2 regions of the Tissierella sp. MB52-C2 genome follow, and region 1 is predicted to be linked to the other one. Evidence: a T-box and tRNA genes for the amino acid it is inferred to sense, from the RefSeq annotation. Region 1 holds a T-box; the other holds one or more tRNA genes.
What was found. A T-box is a leader RNA that pairs with one kind of tRNA and senses whether it is charged. The one in region 1 lies ahead of RBU61_RS12245 (valine--tRNA ligase), so its partner is inferred to be a tRNA-Val.
Positions count from the first base shown of each region.

Region 2: it encodes a tRNA-Val, which carries the amino acid that the T-box ahead of RBU61_RS12245 (valine--tRNA ligase) is inferred to sense. The anticodon was not compared.

Region 1 is NZ_CP133261.1:2,426,412-2,434,188, reverse strand. It holds gene RBU61_RS12270 (HDIG domain-containing metalloprotein) at 1-186, shown strand, start outside; gene RBU61_RS12265 (gamma carbonic anhydrase family protein) at 270-773, shown strand; gene RBU61_RS12260 (Na+/H+ antiporter family protein) at 996-2,300, shown strand; gene RBU61_RS12255 (ABC transporter substrate-binding protein) at 2,348-3,349, opposite strand; gene pgsA (CDP-diacylglycerol--glycerol-3-phosphate 3-phosphatidyltransferase) at 3,458-4,006, shown strand; T-box leader at 4,041-4,252, shown strand; gene RBU61_RS12245 (valine--tRNA ligase) at 4,500-7,151, shown strand; gene RBU61_RS12240 (folylpolyglutamate synthase/dihydrofolate synthase family protein) at 7,165-7,777, shown strand, end outside.
Region 2 is NZ_CP133261.1:3,193,912-3,201,688, forward strand. It holds gene RBU61_RS16120 (ABC transporter ATP-binding protein) at 1-1,212, opposite strand, end outside; gene RBU61_RS16125 (BMP family ABC transporter substrate-binding protein) at 1,277-2,338, opposite strand; gene RBU61_RS16130 (tautomerase family protein) at 2,535-2,732, opposite strand; gene RBU61_RS16135 (uroporphyrinogen decarboxylase family protein) at 2,895-3,989, opposite strand; gene RBU61_RS16140 (carbohydrate kinase family protein) at 4,084-5,028, opposite strand; gene zupT (zinc transporter ZupT) at 5,402-6,202, opposite strand; tRNA gene RBU61_RS16150 (tRNA-Val) at 6,620-6,695, shown strand; gene RBU61_RS16155 (leucyl aminopeptidase) at 6,837-7,777, shown strand, end outside.

The sequences.
Region 1 (7,777 bases):
CTTGATCTAGAGCCAAAATCAGTGAAGAAAAAGTGGAAGGATAAGGCTTTCGCAGCTGGGGTAGATAGATCTATTATAGAGAAGGGCATAGAAATGTTAGGAATGGAAAGAGATGAAGTAATTAAAGAAACAATACTTGCCATGAGAAAAGTGGCTAGTGAAATAGATTTACAGGGAAATCTATAGAAGTTAAGGATGAAAATTTACCGAATCTTTATGATATAATTAGGGTAATAAATATTAAATGACAATATATAAGGAGAGATATTATGATAAAGAGTTTAAAAAATAAAAGCCCTAAAATCCATGAAGAAGCATTTATTGCTGAAACTGCCGATGTTCTAGGAGATGTAACTATAGGTGAAGGTACTAGTATATGGTATGGGGCAGTGGCACGTGGAGATATGAATACTATTGTAATTGGAAAATATAGTAATGTTCAAGATAACTCTAGTTTACATGTAGATTCTAATGAACCTTTAAAAATAGGGGATTACACTACTGTAGGACATAATGCAGTTGTCCATGGATGTACCATAGGTAACAATTGTTTGATAGGAATGGGTGCTATAATTCTTAATAATGCGATTATAGGAGATAATTGTATTATAGGAGCAGGGGCGTTAATTACAGAAGGAGCAGTAATACCACCTAATTCTTTAGTATTAGGTGCTCCTGGAAAGGTCAAAAGAGAATTGACAGAAGATGATATTAAGTCCATAAAAGATAATGCAGTTAGATATGAAAAGCTATGGAAAGAGCAACATATATAATGATTTTCCACTATAGATGAAGTCTACTAAATTTAAAGTAGCAATCTATATTTATGATAAAAACATATTAGAAGATAGAATTATCTTTTCTAATTCTGGGACTAATGAGTCAATATATTATAATTTCCTCAGATGATTAAAGTTCTATGGTTTATTTAGAGTGAATAATATATGTTAAAAGAATATTTTAATGGATATATTAGTAAATCAAGGAGGGATATTATGTTAACCAATCCGGTGCTATTATCAGTATTAGTCATGGCTGTATTATGTTTATTAAGAGTAAATGTATTAATCGCACTTATTGTATCAGCAATGGCAGGTGGTGTATTATCTGGTATGTCAGTAGGCGATTCCATTGCTACCTTAATTAGTGGAATGGGTGGGAGTGCAGAAACTGCATTGTCATATATACTACTTGGTGCATTAGCAGTAGCAATTGGCAAGACGGGAGTTGCAGACATACTAGCTAGAAAAATAGGAAGGATAATAGATGGTAGAAGAAGGCTATTTGTATTATTAATAGCTGTTGTGGCTTGCTTTTCCCAAAACTTAATTCCAGTCCACATAGCTTTTATTCCAATATTAATACCTCCTTTAATCCCTGTTATGAACAAATTTAAGATTGATAGAAGAGGTGTAGCAGCAGCACTAACATTTGGACTTAAGGCTCCTTATATAATATTACCAGTAGGATTTGGACTCCTTTTTCATAACATAATAAGAGAAGCTTTGATAGATAATGGAGTCCTTGTAGAAAGAAATATGATTTGGAAATCAATGTTGCTTCCAGGTATAGGAATGATAGTAGGATTATTTATAGCTGTGTTAATAAGCTATAAAAAACCAAGGGAATATAAAGAACTTGAATCACAGGAATCGAATACTAAAGACATAGAAGAACAAGGAATGACAAGAGAGCACTGGGCTGCATTAGTAGGAGCTGTAGCAGCATTTGCAATTCAAATTATAACAAAATCCCTTCCCTTGGGGGCTATATCAGGATTAGCATTGATGATGATGCTAGGTGGATTTAAATGGAAAGAGCTTGATGATATGATAAATGGTGGTATTGGATTAATGGGATTTATTGCTTTTGTAATGTTAGTTGCTTCAGGTTATGGTGCAGTTATTAGAGAAACAGGCGGAGTAGAATCTTTAGTAAAGGCAGCGGCAGGTATGATGGGAGGAAGTAAAGCAATAGCAGCATTTACAATGCTATTAATAGGATTAATTATTACTTTAGGCATTGGTACATCTTTTGGAACAGTCCCAATAATTGCAACAATATTTGTACCTCTATGTACAGCATTAGGCTTTAGTCCTGCTGCAACAATTTGTTTAGTAGGTACAGCAGGGGCATTGGGAGACGCAGGTTCCCCTGCATCAGACAGTACACTGGGACCTACTGCTGGCCTTAATGTAGATGGTCAGCATGATCATATTTGGGATACTTGTGTACCTACATTTCTCCATTATAATATTCCATTATTAATATTTGGAACAATAGCGGCAGTATTACTTTAATAAAATGATAAATTAAAATAAATAGATAAAGGGCTTAAGCCCTTTATCTATTTCATAGCTTTCTTAGCAAATTCAGTAGTTACTATTTTATTATAATCTGCTCTTTGATCCAGTTCTCCAGCCAGTTCCATAATATTCATCATATGGTCTAATCCTTCTTCTGTAATGATTAAATCTGGTTTCCAAGAGTCTTGATCTCTATATCTTTCTATTAGAGAGATTAAAACATCTTTATCTGTATCTGGAAATTGTGGCATTACTGCATCTGCAATTTCCTCACTATTATGTTCTTGAACCCAAACCATGCCTTTATAAATTGCATTTGTAAATTTTTGGATTATATCAGGGTTCTTTTCAATATATTCTTTAGTTGCTGAGTAACAAGTATATGGTAAATATCCGCCTTCTTCACCTATGGAAGCCACTACATAGCCTTTGCCTTCTTTTTCTAATGTGGCTGCAACAGGCTCAAATAATGCTACATAATCACCTTCACCAGCAACAAATGCTCCAGCCATTACGTCAAATTGTATGTCTGTTCTTACATCAACATCTCTACCTATTTCTAGGCCATGATTTTTAATTACATACTCTAAAGTCATTTCAGGCATACCGCCTTTTCTGCCTCCTATGACAGTTTTACCTTTAAGTTTATCAAAGGTGAAGTTATCATCCTTTTCTCTACCTACTAAAAAGGAACCATCTCTCTGAGTTAATTGTGCAAAGTTAATTACATAATTATCTCTTCCTTGGTTGTAAACATATACAGATGCTTCAGGACCCATAAATCCAATTTCAGCCTCATCACTCAATAATGAAGTCATAACTTTATCCGCACCTTTACCATTGAGCAGCTCAATTTTTAGTCCTTCTTCCTCAAAGAACCCTTGATTAATAGCTACATATTGTGGTGTATAAAATAGGGAGTGAGTAACTTCAACTAGCCTAATGGTTTGTAGCTCAGAATTCTTTTGACAACCAACTAAACCAAATGATAGTACTACCATTAGGATTAATACAAACGAAATTTTTCTTAAAAGCTTTGACATCTTATCACTCCTAACATAAAATAGGTATACGAAAATCTTATTTAATGCTATAATATTCTAAAACAAACTAAAGGTTACTAAATTACTTATCAGGCAAGGAGTGATTAAATGAACATAGCAAATATGATAACAATTTTAAGAATACTACTAATTCCAGTCTATCTATACTTTTTTTATTCTAGTTTAAGAAACAATATTTTATTGGCAGGAATTATATTTATTATTGCAGGAATATCTGATGTTTTAGACGGATATATAGCAAGAAAATATAATATGACATCTAGACTCGGGATAGTTCTAGATCCTATTGCAGATAAATTGATGATGTTTACTATTCTTATTAGTTTTACTACTAAAGGAATTATATCTGTTTGGATACTAATTGCCCTAGGAATAAAGGAAATAGCCATGATATCAGGTGGAGCCATATTATATCTATTTAAGGGGAAACAAGTAATGCCCTCAAATAAATATGGAAAGGTAGCAACCCTATCGTTTTATGCTGCAACCTTATCTATTGTATTTAAATTACCTGAGTTATTATCTACAAGCTTATTTTTCTTAACAGTAGCCTTGAATATTATAGCCTTTATAAATTATTTTATAATTTATATAAAAATGGGACATAATAGGTTGAATGATATGGTTGACAAATAAATCTTATATATATATAATTAAATCAATAATTTTATATTTTGCTTTGATAAAGAGGAGTAAGTAAATATCCTTTACAGAGAGAGGATTCTAGGCTGAAAAATCCTAAGTTAAATATTTACTGAAGGTAGCTTTTGAGCATTCAAACTGAAATAAAGTAAGTTTGAAGGGTTTTAACCCTTATATGATGTGAGAGCCATAGTTTTTATGGAATTAAGGTGGTACCGCGAATTACCCTTCGTCCTTAGAGTGTTAAGGATGAAGGGATTTTTTATGACCTAACACAGCGAACGACAGTCAGCTGATGTAGGTCAAACGCAACGAGAACCAAATCTATACGAGCATAGCGAGTAAATAGATTTGAGTTTCGAAACTGCGTAATTTGTAAGTAACATCTGATGAAGGATAAACTCCTTCTTCTGTTACTAAATAATAGAAATATATTAGCTGCATAGTCTTTACTGACTATGAAATTATTATAATAAGGAGTGATATTATGTTAGAAAATTTACCAAAGACTTATAATCCAAAGGACTTTGAAGATAGACTCTATAAATATTGGAATGATAATGGACATTTTACAGCTCATGTGGATAAAACTAAGAAACCCTTTACAATAATGATGCCACCACCAAATGTAACGGGAAGTCTTCATATGGGTCATGCACTTAACAATACTATCCAAGATATTTTAACTAGATGGAAGAGGATGGAAGGGTATTCAGCACTATGGTTACCAGGTACAGATCATGCCAGTATATCAACTGAAGCAAAAGTAGTAGAAAAGATAAAAAAAGAAGGTAGATCTAAGGAAGAATTAGGTCGTGAAGGTTTTCTAGAAGAAGCTTGGGATTGGACTCATAAATATGGAAATACAATTAAAAACCAACTTAAAAAACTTGGAGTTTCCTGTGACTGGAGTAGAGATAGATTTACTCTAGATGAAGGATTAAGTAAGGCTGTAGAAGAAGTTTTTATTAGATTATATGAGAAGGGTCTAATATATAGGGGAGATAGGATAATTAACTGGTGTCCAAGTTGTAGAACTGCCATATCAGATGCAGAAGTAGAACACGAAGATTCCAATGGAAGCATATGGCATATTAAATATCCTATTAAAGATGGTGATGGATTTATAGTTATAGCGACTACTAGACCAGAAACCATGCTAGGAGACTTAGCCATAGCTGTAAATCCAGAGGATGAAAGATATAAAGACCTTGTGGGAAAAACAGTAATTCTTCCACTTATGAATAGAGAGATTCCTATTATAGCAGATGACTATGTAGAAATGGAATTTGGTACAGGAGCAGTTAAAATAACTCCATCCCATGACCCTAATGACTTTGAAGTAGGAGAAAGACACAATCTTGGTCAATATGTAATAATGAATGAAGATGGAACTATTAGCTCTAAAGGTGGAGTATACCAAGGTTTAGAAAGATATGAAGCAAGAAAGAAAATAATTGAAGACTTAGATAGGGAAGGCTATTTAGTAGAAATTAAAGATCATCAAAATGCAGTAGGACATTGTGAAAGATGTACTACCATAGTAGAGCCTCTTATTTCAAAGCAATGGTTTGTAAAAATGGAATCCCTAGCTAAACCGGCATTAGAAGCATATAAAAATGGAGAATTAAATTTCATACCTGAAAGATTTGGTAAGGTTTATGTGAATTGGTTAGAGGGTATAAAAGACTGGTGTATTTCTAGACAATTATGGTGGGGTCATAGACTTCCAGTATATTACTGTGAAGATTGTGATGAAATCATGGTATCTAGAACAAAACCAGACAAATGTAGTAAATGTAATAGTATAAATTTACATCAAGATACTGATACATTAGATACTTGGTTTTCATCTGCTTTATGGCCTTTTTCCACTTTAGGATGGCCTGATAAAACAGAGGATTTAAGCTATTTCTTCCCAACGGATGTATTAGTTACTGGATATGATATTATATTTTTCTGGGTAGTTAGGATGGTATTTTCAAGTATAGAGCAAATGGGAGAAATGCCATTTAAAGACGTATTTTTTACAGGACTTGTTCGTGACTCACAAGGAAGAAAGATGAGTAAGTCTCTAGGAAATGGTATAGATCCATTGGAAATAATAGATGAATACGGTGCAGATGCTCTTAGATTTACTTTAGTTACGGGAAATTCCCCAGGAAATGATATGAGATTCTATGTGGAAAGAGTAGAATCCAATAGAAATTTTGCTAATAAATTGTGGAATGCTACTAGATTTGTTTTAATGAATCTTGAAGAGGACATTGCTAAAGAAGAGCTTACTTTAGATAATTTAGAGGAAGAAGATAAATGGATTTTATCTAAATTAAATACTTTAGCTAAAGAAGCAACAGAAAATCTAGATAAATATGAAATAGGTATGGCAGCTGAAAAGGTATATAATTTCATATGGGATGAATACTGTGACTGGTATATCGAAATGGTTAAATCCAGATTATATGGAGAGAACAAGGAAAGTAAAGAAACAGCAGAAAAAGTTTTATTATTTGTTTTAAAAGATATACTGAAATTGCTTCATCCATTTATGCCATTTATTACTGAAGAGATTTGGCAACACTTACCAGGAGGAGATACTCCTTTAATATTGAGCAACTGGCCAGTATATAAAGAAGAGTTCAACTTCCCGGAATCAGAAGAAACAATTGAATTCATTAAATCAGGAATTAAGGGTATAAGAAATGCAAGGGCTGAAATGAATATCGTACCTTCTAGGAAATCTAAACAAATATTTGTGACCAAGGATGAGAGAATAAAAAATATAATCCATAATGGTAGAAGATATTTCCTAAATCTTGCTTCAAGTGATGAAATTGAAATAGTAGATAATAAGGAAGGTATAGGAGAAGATAATATTTCTGTAGTATTGGATAAATGTGAAGTGTTCTTACCTTTAAAGGATTTAATTGATTTTGAGAAGGAAATCGAAAGATTAGAAAAGGAAAAAGAAAAACTTGAAGATGAGATAAAAAGAGTAGTAGGTAAATTATCTAATGAAGGATTTGTTAAAAAAGCTCCTGAAAAAGTAGTAAATGAGGAGAAAGAAAAACAAAGAAAATATGAAGAAATGCTTGAAAATGTAATAGAAAGACTTGAAAGCATAAAATCTAATAAATAAACTGGAGGATAAAATGAAATATCAAGAGGCTTTAGAATATATAAATGATAAAGATAAATATGGCTCAAGACTTGGACTTGATTCAATAGGAAAGCTTATGAGTCTCTTAGGGAACCCTCAAGAAGGACTAAAGTATATTCATATAGGTGGAACCAATGGAAAAGGTTCCACCTCATCTTACATGGCTCATTGTCTAGAAGCAGGTGAATATAAGGTTGGGTTATTTACTTCACCATATATAGAAAGATTTAATGAGCGTATTCAGATAAATGGACAAGATATACCAGATGATACTTTAGGAAGAATAACTGGTCTTATCAAAGAAAAGGCTAATATTATGGTACAAGAAGGATATGAGCATCCTACTACTTTTGAAATAGTTACTGCCATAGGTTTTATGTATTTTAAAGAGGAAAATGTGGATTATGTAATTCTAGAAGTGGGATTAGGTGGTAGATATGATTCTACTAATATTATTTCATCACCTTTAGCCTCAATAATTACTACCTTAGATTATGATCATATTGATGTTTTAGGAGACACACTGGATAAAATTGCTTATCAAAAAGCAGGAATTATAAAGGAAAATAGTATGGTAGTATCTTATCCTCAAGAGGCAGAAGCAT
Region 2 (7,777 bases), 770 kb from region 1:
TTTTACTTTATCCTCTACTCCTTGTATCTTTACTGCATAGTCTTTAATTATTTTATTTGTAAATGAATTTATATCTTCATAATCAAGTAAATGTTTAGTTCTAAATCCTTTGGCTCTATGATATCCCATTATTGCATTTTCCCATATAGTTCCCTCTTTATTAGTGCCTACTGCTGACCTATCTTGGGCAATATAGCCAATTCCTAATTTACGCCTTTTAGCCACTGTTTGATCTATTATATTTTCTCCATTGAATAGTATTTGTCCCTCTATATTACCATTTGATAATCCCACTAATGCTTCCACTAACTCAGTTTGTCCCGAACCTGCTACTCCAGATATACCTACGATTTCTCCAGCCTGTACTTTAAAACTAACATTTTTAACTCTTTCTACTCTTGAAGAATCTTTAACTGATAGATTTTCAACCTTTAATATAATCTCTCCAATATTGTATTCTGGTTTTTCAACCTGTAATATTACTTCTCTCCCAACCATAAGCCTAGCTAGTTCTAATTCATTTGTATCTTTAGATAATAAAGTTCCTGTCACTCGACCATTTTTTAGGACTGTAATATCATCAGCTATTTCTAATACTTCTTTCAATTTATGAGTTATGAGTATTATTGTTTTTCCTTGAGCCACTAAAAATCTTATGGCATGGAATAGACTCTCTACTCCTTGAGGAGTTAATACAGATGTGGGCTCATCTAATATTATAATATCAGCATTTCTATATAAGACCTTTATTATTTCTACCTGTTGCAATGCAGCAACAGGTAGTTCATCTACTTTCGCATCAATAGGAATATTAAATTTATACTTTTTACAGATTTCTTCAACTCTTCTTCTAGATTCTTTATAATCTATGAAAATTCCCTTTTTCTGTTCAAATCCCATTATTATATTATCCAAAACTGTCATTTCTGGAAAAACCATGAATTCTTGATATACCATTCCTATTCCATGTCTCACTGCATCTAGGGGATTTTTAAAATTTACCTGCTCCCCACGAAGATATATCTGACCACTATCAGGGTTTTGAATATTGGTTAATATATTCATTAAAGTACTTTTTCCAGCACCATTTTCTCCAATCAGTGCATGTACTGTACCTGACCTAACTTTAAATGTAATATTATCATTGGCCAGTAGATTTTTAAATTTCTTGCTGATATTGTGCATTTCCAATACAAATTTATCTTTTTCCATATCCCTATCTCCTTGATATGCAAATATAGGAACGATTAAACGTTCCTATATTTTAAAAATATTATTAATAATTTAATCTATATTGTTCGAATCCTTCATAAACATCTATTTTACCGCTTTTAATATCATCAATTAATTGATTAACTTTTACTAATAATTCTTCTGGAATATTTTTTTCATCTCTTTCATCATAAACGGCACCACCTGAACTTAGGTCAAAATCCACTGATGTTTCAAATTCTTTTCCTGCTGCATGATCTTCAGCTAAGGATATAACTGCAATATCCATTGATTTAACTGCTGACCAGAATACAGCTGGATCTATATCTCCTTGCCAGTCATCAACACCGATAACTTTAATACCTGCTTCAGCACAGGCTGATATTACTCCAGGTCCTCCTAAATATGCACTTTGATATATAATATCTACATCATTATTTTGAATCATTGTCTTAGCTGTCTCTTGTCCCTTGACTGGATCAAATGGGTCTCCTGTAAATGCAGAGATTATAGTTTTTCCATTGTTAGCATAGTTAACACCTGCTGTATATCCATCACGGAATCTTTGAACTTTTAGTATATCCTTATGTCCAATCCAACCAACTATATCTTTTTCTGTCATATTTGCAGCTACATAACCTGCTACAAAAGATGATTCAAATGGATCAACAGATACACTTGTTGCGTTTTTCTTATCATGTTCCATATATGTATCTAACATAAATATATGAAGATCTGGATAAGTTTCTGCCAACTCGTCTGAAAGCTCTAAAGCTACCGTGCTTAATTCATCAAACATAGTAAACATAGCTGTATATCCTTGAGCTGCCATTGCTCTAATTTGCTCTGGATATTCTGATGCCTCTGATACTTCAATTGCTTTAACTTCCCATCCCTTTTTCTCTAACTCTTGAAAACCACTCCATATTAAATCTGTAAAGTCGTTTCCTAATGGTGTTGTTGTTATTAAACAGGCTTTCTTTGCAATTCCATCTTCTACAATTTCTTCTCCTGCAGCTGCTGGTTGTCCTTGTTCTACATTATTTGGTTCTACATCTTTTTTTGTACAGGCACTAAGTGTTACTATCATCATAATTGCCATAATTAAACTAAGTAGTCTTTTCACTTGTATCTCCCTTTCTTTTAAACTTATAGTTTTTGTAATTATTATTTTTCCCTGTACCGGAATTAAAGTATAATTAATTTATGATTACCTAATTTATTAGTTGAGCTTTAATTATATCGCCTTTGTACAAAAATAATTGCTCAACATTTTGTCGAAATTATATTTAAAAAATTAAATCATCTGAATGTTCTGGTTATTATTTTGAGCAAGTGGATTTGCCGCCATATCCCCAATTTTCACTTGGATGTTCTTCAATGATTACAGTAGTCTTAGTATAATAGTCTTCATTGCCTATGGCTTCTGCTAAGGCACGACTAACCTTCTCTATTGCATCTTGCTTCATATTGCTATCTTTTAATACTCCTTCTCTCATCTTCAATATCACTAATGGCATGAGATTCGCTCCTTTCCAATGATTATTTTAAAATAGGCTTTCGACATATATCGACACTCTTTTATCCTATCATACTAAATTTAGATAGTACAATTAAATATATCTATTCAAATACCACCTCTATCAATTTTATCTATGATAATTAAATCTCAAAAATACAGTTTACTCCTCGCTAAATAATAATTCCTTATTAATGGGATAACTCCCATATATCCTGGCTGCATCAACTAACGCTTCAATATTTTCCGCCGGTGTATTCATAGGGATTTGGCATCCTGCTGAAAGAACAAATCCATTCTTAGAGTCATAAGCTTTTCTAATACACATTTTAGCCGCCCTCAACACATCTTCTCTAGTACCCAATCTGATTACATCTACTGGTGGAACATTTCCCGATATTGTTATTCTATCCCCCATTATTTCCTTTGCATCAGCAAGATCCTCTGCATTATCTATGCTAAAGCTTGAAATTCCAGTATCCATTACAGACCTCCAAATCTCTCTGCTCTTACCACAGATATGTATGGATGCACTACGTCCTGTTAACTCTTTTATTTTGTCCACATTTTTCTTTAGATAAGGTGCAGAAAACTCATTAAAATGCTTAACACTTATTAGACTTGTAGATGAAACAGGATCAGAAAATCCTACTCCTACTCCTAATTCTGCAGCTTTCTTTATAAATCTATTGTTAGCTTCAGTTATTATTTCCATCAATATATAGATATCTTTAGGATATTTAATCATCCACTTTAATAAATTTTCCGTTCCTACTACTGAGGCAGCTGTACTAAAGGGTCCAGTCAGTCCTACACCAACTTTTGCTTTATTGCCTATCTTTTCTTTTAGTAATTTCAAAGCTTTAAGTACAATGGGCAGTCTTCCATCCTTTTCAGGATTTGATGGTACTAAGTTCGCTATATCCTTTACATGGTTTATGGCAGGTGTCTCCAATAGTTGGAGACTATTATCTGGATAATGTAATTTAGACCCCATAGCCTCACCAATTCCCTTTAATGTTGTTGAAATCCTGACACCATCAGCTTCAAACCTTTCATATAATGCAAGTTCCAGTTCAACCATTTTCTCAGCAGAATGATAATATTCTTTAGTATTGATGCCTATGAAAGAAGCCATAGTTTCTCCAGTACTAATGCTACAAGGTATTCGATCTATTTCTTCTCCCTTTGCAAAAGCCGTCATTCTTTCCATTGAAGTCATTTGATCCTTCTTAGGCTTCAGCCTATATCCTTTCAAATTTATTCCTCCCTTGATTATTATATAAACAATAAGAGAACAGCAATCTCTTTATACTGTTCTCTGTTTTCTATTTTGTATTAATTCTACAAGTTTATTTATTAGAACGAATAAACTGTACTACATCTTCAACAGTTGCTCTTGTTCTTGGACCCTTATACATACATTTTAGGGCAGCTGATGCAGAGGCAAATTCAATAGTTTCTTGTTTGTTCATTCCTTTGTAAAAATAAGCATAAATAAATCCTGCTAAGAAACAATCCCCAGCACCTGTGGTATCTATAGCTTCTACAGGATAGGCATCCCTATGAATAAAATCTTTAGCATCTCGCCATAATACCCCTTCATCTCCAGCAGTACAGATTACCCCCTGTGGAACAGGATACTTTTTGAAAAATATTTCTACCCCTTTATGATAATCCACTTCACCAGTCATTTCAAAATAGCCTTCTCGGCCGCTGGAGAAGACGGTAGAAAGGCTAATCATTTCTTGTATTTCTTCAATGGTAACGCCACATGTCTTCATAAAGCTCGGCGTACACTGCATATTATATACAACAGGAATGCCTTTTTCTTTAGCCAATTTTCCTAGATAAATCGATGCACGAGATGAAAACATATCTGTATAAAATACATCAATTCCCTCCAATATATCTTTTGGAAGTTCTTCTGGTTGTAAGTTTGCTACTGAATCTCCTAGGTTTGCAATTATGCAGTGTTTTCCACCTGGAGTAGTTATAATAAATGTATGTAAAGTTGATCCACTTGGTTTAGTAACTAAAAAACGATCATCAACACCATCTTCAACCAAAGTCCTTCGGAATTCATTTCCATATTTGTCATCGCCAATTTTCCCAGTCTGATAAGCCTCTATACCATAACGAGCCAATGCCACTGAAAGGTTAGCAGCACTACCTCCAGGTACAAGTCTTTCAGAATCTATAAAACCAAATCCATCTTCTTTCGGTAATTCTCTTGTTTCTAATATAACATCCATGGCCACTGTACCAAGGGAAAGTACTTTCTTCTTTTGTTCCATTCAATATCCACCTTTCTTTGCCATACTAATTTTAAATCTATCAAACTCTTATTCTTGATTAAAGTATTATTAGGAGATTTGATAACTTGCATTGTTGTTATAGATAATTTTAATACCGATGTAAAATATTCATCTATACAGATAATCTATTTACTATTCTTTGCAAAATCCTTTGCACTAAAAGTGCTTATGATAACAGACATTATAGCAACTGTTTTCCAAATATATATTTTCAAAAGAACTTAAAGCAAAGGGATTTAAATAAGGTTTTACATGTAAATATATAAAAAATGCCAGAAGAGCAACTCTTCTGGCAATATTTATAAAAAGCAAAAATATACGTCTATGGTCAAGGGGTATTCATACTAATTATCTAGTGATGATGGAATATACTCATGGATAATGCCATGACTATCATACCTGCTATAGCTCCATATACAGATACATGATGATTTTCATATCTCTGAGATGATGGCAGTAATTCATCTAATGATACAAATATCATAATGCCTCCCACTATGGAAAAAAGAATTCCAAAAACTAAATCGTTGAAAAATTGCGAAAGAATTAAATACCCAATAATTGCACCTAAGGGTTGGCAAAGACCTACAAATAAGGGATATAAAAATGCTTTCTTTTTACTTCCTGTTGAATAATAAATTGGCACCGATATGGCAATGCTCAATGGTATATTATGAAGAATTACTGCTGCTGCTATTGGGACTGCTACAGATATGTCTTTTAATCCGGCAGTAAAAATTGCCAATCCTTCAGGCAAATTATGTATGGCTATTGCAACAGCTGACATAATTCCTAGTTTTGATAAATGCTCATCATTTGGTCCATGGTGGTGATTACCATGTCCATGATAATGTCCTCCAAATTTGTGGACTAATTTCTCTACAGCTGCAGTAATTAACATTCCTCCAAAAAATCCCATTAAAGCTATTAGATGACCTCTTCGGTCTCCAAAATATGATTCTATCAATTCCATACTCTCTGGTAACATGGCCATAAAAGATACATATATCATTATTCCAGCTGAAAAACTTAATGCGATGGCTAAAAATCTTTTATTTGTTTCTTTTATAAAAAAAGATAATAAACTACCAACCCCCATGGATAAACCCACTATAGTTGTAAGTCCTAAGGATAATATTGCTGCTTTATTCATTTTTCACACCCTCTCTTAATCTTTGATTCTACTAAAATAATATATCCGACAATGACTTAACTACCTCTATAACTATTATATCTAATTTCATAATCTTTATTAAAGTCCTTTCATAAGCCGTGAATAATTCTTTTATTGAAATCATAATCTGTTTCCTGGTGAAACTTTTTAAAATACATATTGCCAAGAGAATCCTTTCCCTTGGCAATACTCTAGCTAGTTCCTAATGTTATAATTGGTACAATAATAGATATTACAAAAGATGCTATAAGTAAATATACTATAATTTTAGTCATTTTTGATCTATTCATAGCACACCTCCAACTATATAAATTATACTCCAATTATATACAGGATTCCAGTATAATATATTGTAAATTCTTAAATTTTATGATAATATATTGTAGAACTGTTTAAGGGTGGTTAACTCAGCTGGTAGAGTGTCATCTTGACGTGGTGAAAGTCGTAGGTTCGAGTCCTATACCACCCACCAAAGTTCAGTTCACATAAATAATTAAAACATTGATTCAGGAGACAGCATAAGGTATTTGCTGTCTTTATTTTTTTGCCTACTTTTTCCTGATTATATTTGGTATAATTAGAGTATCTAAATAAATTAAAAGGGGTGTTTTAGTTGAAGATATTGATTGGTAAAGGTGGACAAGTAGAAGTGTTACTTATCTTTAAGGAAACTGAGCAATTAGATAAATCACAAGAGTTATATGATTATCTAAAAGAGAGAGAAATCTTTAAGGCTGCCTCTGGTGAAGTCTATTCAGATATTTCACCTAAGGGAAATAATATCATCCTATTGGGACTGGGAGAAAAAGAAAAATTAACTCTTGAGTCTCTCAGAAAAGCCTTTTACACATTAGGTAAAGAGCTGATGAAATATAAGGTAGAATCAGCAGAAGTAGAAGTACCTAAATTTGAAAATCTTTGCTATAAAGAGACTAATATGGCCATAGCAGAAGGTCTTTTACAGTCAGAATATGCATTTGAAAAATATCTATCAGAACAGAAAACAAAACCTACAGTTAAAGAATTTTTCCTAAATGTACTAGAAGATAAAAAAGATAAAGTTGAAGAAGGAATTGAAGAAATCAACAATATAATAGAAGGCATATTCTTAGCAAGAGACTTAATAAATGAGCCTGCAATAGTTATGACACCTAAGGAATTAGCAATTAGAGCAAAGGAAGAATTGTCTCCTTTAGGAGTTGAAGTAGAAGTCTTTGGTGAAGAAAAAATAGAAGAACTTGGTATGAAATCATTTTTAGCCGTATCTAAAGGCTCTGCCAATGAACCTCAATTTATTATAATGAAATGGAATGGAAATAAAGCATCTAAGGAAAAACTTGCTTTAGTAGGCAAGGGATTAACTTATGATTCAGGCGGATATTCCATTAAGCCATCAGAAGGTATGGCAACTATGTATGTAGATATGGCAGGTTCTGGGGTTGTTATCGGAGCTATGAAATCCATTGCTAAGTCTAAATTAAACAAAAATGTAGTAGCCATAGTGGCAGCTTGTGAAAACTTAATTTCTGGTGAAGCTTATAAGCCCGGAGATAT